Regions from separate parts of the Lysinibacillus sp. FSL L8-0126 genome, predicted to be linked through region 1. Evidence: riboswitches for the same ligand, from Rfam matches in the RefSeq annotation. Region 1 holds a riboswitch; the other holds the start of a gene.
The links. A riboswitch is a leader RNA that binds a small molecule or an ion and turns the genes downstream of it on or off. The one in region 1 is predicted to bind cobalamin.
Positions count from the first base shown of each region.

Region 1 (2,470 bases):
CTTGTGTGGGAACTGGATTTTTTTATTTCAGGCTTATAAAGCAACAACGATTGCCAATGCTGCATTGAGTTATTATTTTGCACCAGTACTCGTTATCTGCTTATCTCCAATTATTTTAAAAGAGAAGCTAGTTGGCAGAAAAATAATGTATGTCTGTGTGGCCCTTATCGGACTATATTTGATTGTCCAAAGTCAAGGCACTGGGGACAGTGAGCATTTTATAGGCATTGTCTACGGTCTTATCGCGGCATGCTTTTACACAGCGCTAACATTGACAAATAAATTTATATGCGGCTTAAAGGAACCAGAAAATACAATGATTCAACTTTCTTTAGCAGCATTTTTCCTTAGCTTCTATCTACTTGGAACTACAGGATTTCAGGTCATGAAAATCAGTTTTGAATCAGTCCTATTCTTAATTACATTAGGCATTGTCCATGCAGGGGTTGGATTTTTATTGTTCTTTTTAGGCATGTCACAGTTAAAAGGACAAAGTATAGCCATTCTTAGCTATATTGATCCACTGACATCATTAGTAATTTCCACGATGATTATAGGAGAAAAAATGGCGCTTCTACAAATAATAGGAGCGGTCCTATTATTAGGCTCAACATTGCTAAGCGAAATAGAAAAAGAATAGGTAACCGAAGAAATGGTACAAGGCGAGTATTCTAATATTGACAGAAAAAATACGCTGTCGTAGATTATAAATAGTTTAATAAAAGCATTAGGTGCCCAATAGGGAGAATAGGGAATAAAGTGAAAAACTTTAGCGGACCTGCCACTGTATAAGGGAATGTCATCGTAAATGCCACTAGCGAATCGCTGGGAAGGCACGATGATATGTTGAACTAAGCCAGGAGACCTGCCTACTTGCTTCAGAAGTATATAGATGATGGAAAAGTCTGTAGTTTATTTGTCATGACAATAAACTACAGACTTTTTATTTTGTCTTCATGTAGAACGAGAGGAGAAACAATAATGCAATTATTACAAGACACGATTCAAAATATCCAAGGGGCTGATATGAATAGTATGGACCAAGCTAGAAAGCGAATTGATGCGCTTTGTAAGCCCCCAGGTAGCTTGGGTAAACTAGAATCACTTGCCGTACAGCTTTCAGGCATAACAGGACAATTATATCCAATGGTCGATAAAAAAGTGATGATTGTCTGTGCAGCAGATCATGGCGTTTGTGAGGAAGGCATAACAACGAATCCACAAGATGTTACGGTCTTTCAAACATTAAATTTTCCTAAGGGAGGTACAGGCGTTTGTGCGATTGCGGGCATTACCAATGCAAAGGTAGTAACAGTAGATGTTGGGGTAAAAGAAGATATTCCGCTTGATGCAGGTGTTATCATTCATAAAATTAAACATGGCACAGATAACATGGCACAGGGCCCTGCTATGTCAAGAGTAGAGGCTATTCAATCCATTGAAGTGGGGATTCATGTGGCAACAGATGAAATCACAAAAGGAGCCAACTTACTTGGAACAGGTGAAATGGGCATTGGTAATACAACGCCGAGCACTGCCATATTAGCTGCTTTGACTGGCTATGACCCTATTGAAATAACAGGGTTTGGCGCAGGAGTTGGTCAAGGAGGGATTGCTCATAAAGCAGCAGTAATTGAAAAAGCAATTACTCTCAACAACCCCAATCCTAACGATATCATTGATGTTCTAGCTAAAGTTGGAGGGCTAGAGATAGGGGCTATGGCTGGTATCATGCTGGCTGCCGCAAGTCACCGAAAACCTGTTATTATTGATGGTTTTATTTCGACTATTGCTGCGCTTATTGCTTATCAAATTGAACCGAAAGTAAAAGACTTTATCATACCTTCCCATGCTTCAGAGGAACCAGGGGCTAAAATTGCCGCATCATTACTTGGTGTAGAGCCAATGCTGCATATGAACATGCGATTAGGCGAAGGCTCTGGTGCTGCTCTAGCCTTTCCTCTTTTAGATGCCGCTTGTTCTATGATGAAAAATATGGTGACATTAGAAGAAGCCATGAATCTTTTGGCTAAATAGTTACTGAATAACAAATAAGCGCAAATAGTTAATGAACTCTTTGCGCTTATTCATTTTTTTATCAATTACAGTATCTATGCCCGATTCAACTTACGCAAAGGCAAACGCCACTTCATCATATAGGAAAGAATGCGTAATGCTGTAATCACTGCAAATAATACATAAAGGAAAATGTCTCCAGTCAAAACTTCAAATCCGATAACAAGCCCTGCGAGAGCAGCCCAAACACCATAGACTTCATCACGGAGAACTAGCGGCTTCCGTCTAGCTAATAAATCTCGCACAATACCACCACCTGAACCTGTTAAAACAGCAGCTACAACGACTGCGCTAATTGGCATATCTAGCTTCACTGCATAGAGTGCACCTTGAATAGCGAATGCGGATAAGCCAATGGCATCTGTGAAGTTGCCCCAACGATGCCAATGCTGAA
Region 1 is NZ_CP152028.1:252,772-255,241, reverse strand. It holds gene MHI34_RS01285 (DMT family transporter) at 1-640, shown strand, start outside; cobalamin riboswitch at 713-888, shown strand; gene cobT (nicotinate-nucleotide--dimethylbenzimidazole phosphoribosyltransferase) at 982-2,037, shown strand; gene MHI34_RS01275 (trimeric intracellular cation channel family protein) at 2,112-2,470, opposite strand, start outside.

Region 2 (2,470 bases), 1.1 Mb from region 1:
GTTAAAAAGAGCGCTGCAAGCAACACCTTTGTTTGCTCTCCATTAGATAATGTTTGAAAAGGGCGATACATGACCTCAGCATCGACATCTAGATAGGCTATTTCACGAATATATTCCCAATCTTCTGCCAGAGGGCAAATTTCTTCAAAAATTTCGTACGTATATTTATTTGGGTCTGAAACAGGATAGGGGAAATAAGTAAATTCTACTGAAGAAATGATGTTCCCACTATACTCATAATTCCCTAATAGCAAATTAAAAAATGTTGTCTTCCCACGACCATTCCTACCGATAAATCCAAGTTTCCAATCTGTATCAATCTGAAAGTTGACACCCTCAAAAATATAATCAAAGCTGCTTGGGTAAGAAAACGTTAAGTCTTGTACTTGTATCATTGACATGATAATTCCTCCTTTGTATAGCAAATCATTTTTCTTTTATACAAAGTCGGTACATCCATCTATGCTAAATTTCTCCGTATAAGTTGATGGATGCTAACGACTTATACGGAGCATCACATGCGTCACAATAGGTTCAGAATCGCTCATTTTTTTCTCTCCTTTATTAGGTAGATGAAAGATACAGAATAAACTATGAGAGCAAGAAAAAATCCCCCCATTGGATATTGGAAGGATTAGTCTCTCACTGAATAAACTTTATTTGCCAATGACATCATGACAAATAAACGCAAACTGATTGTTAAAAATGGATAGACTAATCCTATATTTTGTCGTTTGAAGTGATTCATTTCAAATAAAAATATAGATTAGTTCATCATTGTCCATTCATCAGTCCTCTCATAATTGTATTTTTATAGTAACAAATTTTTTTATGGAATACAATGTAGCCTTATCTTCTTAAACCAATCCCTACAATAATTATAGAAATAATTTAGATAATCGTATAAAAATTATTTCTACTATTCTGAAAGATATGTTATAGTAGGAGCATAATTGAATAATGTGTAAGAATTGGTGCCAAATGAAAGTTTGGCTTAAAAGGGAAGTCGGTGCAAATCCGACGCTGTCCCGCAACTGTTATTCGGAGCAAATCACAAAGGCCACTGGGAAACCGGGAAGGCTGTGAGGCGTGTTGATGAGAAGCCAGGAGACCTGCCAATTTCTAGTACACACCAAATACCTACGTGGAAATAGGTGGTGAAAAGTGACCAAATCGGCACTGTGCGATAACAAATGATTTATGCGAAAGTAGATACTTTTTTCGTATTGTTTTAGCATTAAAAATTTCAACTAGCAGCCATTCTCCTCCTTGGAAAATGGCTTTTTATTTTTTTCTGAAAAGGAGATATAAAAATGACCTATACAAGCACACTCATTGGTTACCCGTATATCGGGGAAGATCGCGAATGGAAAAAAGCATTAGAAGCATTTTGGCGCAACGAGCTTTCTGAAGAGGATTTTGAGGATAGTTTAAAAAAAATCCGTTTAGCTAGAATTGACAAGCAGCTACAGCTTGGCATCGACATGGTGACAGTTGGCGATTTTACGTATTACGATAGAATGTTAGATACAGCATTAATGTTTGGTCTCATCCCAAAACGCTTTAACTGGCAGGGAGGGAAAGTAGATTTATCTACCTACTACAGCGTAGCAAGAGGGAATAAAACAGCTGTAGCTAGTGAGATGACAAAATGGTTTAATACAAACTATCACTATATTGTTCCTGAATACGAGGGACAGGCCTTGAAACTAACAGAAAATAAAGTGTTGGCCGATTTCTTAGAGGCGAAAGAAACGTACGGTATTATTGCAAAGCCAACATTGATTGGTCCCTATACATTCTGCAAGTTAACAAAAGGCTATAGCAAATTCACACAGGTTGAATACTTATTAGCTCTAATACCGCTCTATACACAAGTATTAAAAGAATTAGTAGATGCAGGTGCAAATTGGATTCAACTAGAAGAGCCATCACTTGTCACAACCCTTGATCCAGCAGACATCAAGCTTGTGCAAGAGATTTACGACCAGTTAGCCGTTGCGGTTCCAGAAGCGAAAATCATGCTGCAAACTTATTTTGAAGCATTATGCAACTATGAAACATTGATTACATTGCCTGTAGAAGGATTTGGCCTAGACTTTGTTCATGGCTATAAAGGAAATATGGCGTCACTTCGTCAATATGGTTTCCCTCAGGACAAAGTATTGGCAGTCGGGGTTGTTAATGGACGTGATATTTGGCGTTCCAACTTAGCGGAGGTCAATGCTACAATTCAGGCAATTGAGCATTTAAGTAATGCAGCAGAGCTATGGATTCAACCATCCAGCAATCTACAACATGTACCGATCACAACTGCTCTTGAAAATGAGATTGACCCTGTTCTGAAGCATGCCTTAGCCTTCGCAGATGAAAAGATTGTAGAAATCACGGAGCTAACTAAATGTAGACGAGATACAGAGGGTATCTTACAGCATAATTTTTCTGAAAGTATGAAGGCAATTGAGGCTCT
Region 2 is NZ_CP152028.1:3,867,452-3,869,921, reverse strand. It holds gene MHI34_RS18695 (Lsa family ABC-F type ribosomal protection protein) at 1-401, opposite strand, end outside; cobalamin riboswitch at 956-1,135, shown strand; gene metE (5-methyltetrahydropteroyltriglutamate--homocysteine S-methyltransferase) at 1,314-2,470, shown strand, end outside.
Region 2: another riboswitch for cobalamin. It lies ahead of metE (5-methyltetrahydropteroyltriglutamate--homocysteine S-methyltransferase); the one in region 1 lies ahead of cobT (nicotinate-nucleotide--dimethylbenzimidazole phosphoribosyltransferase).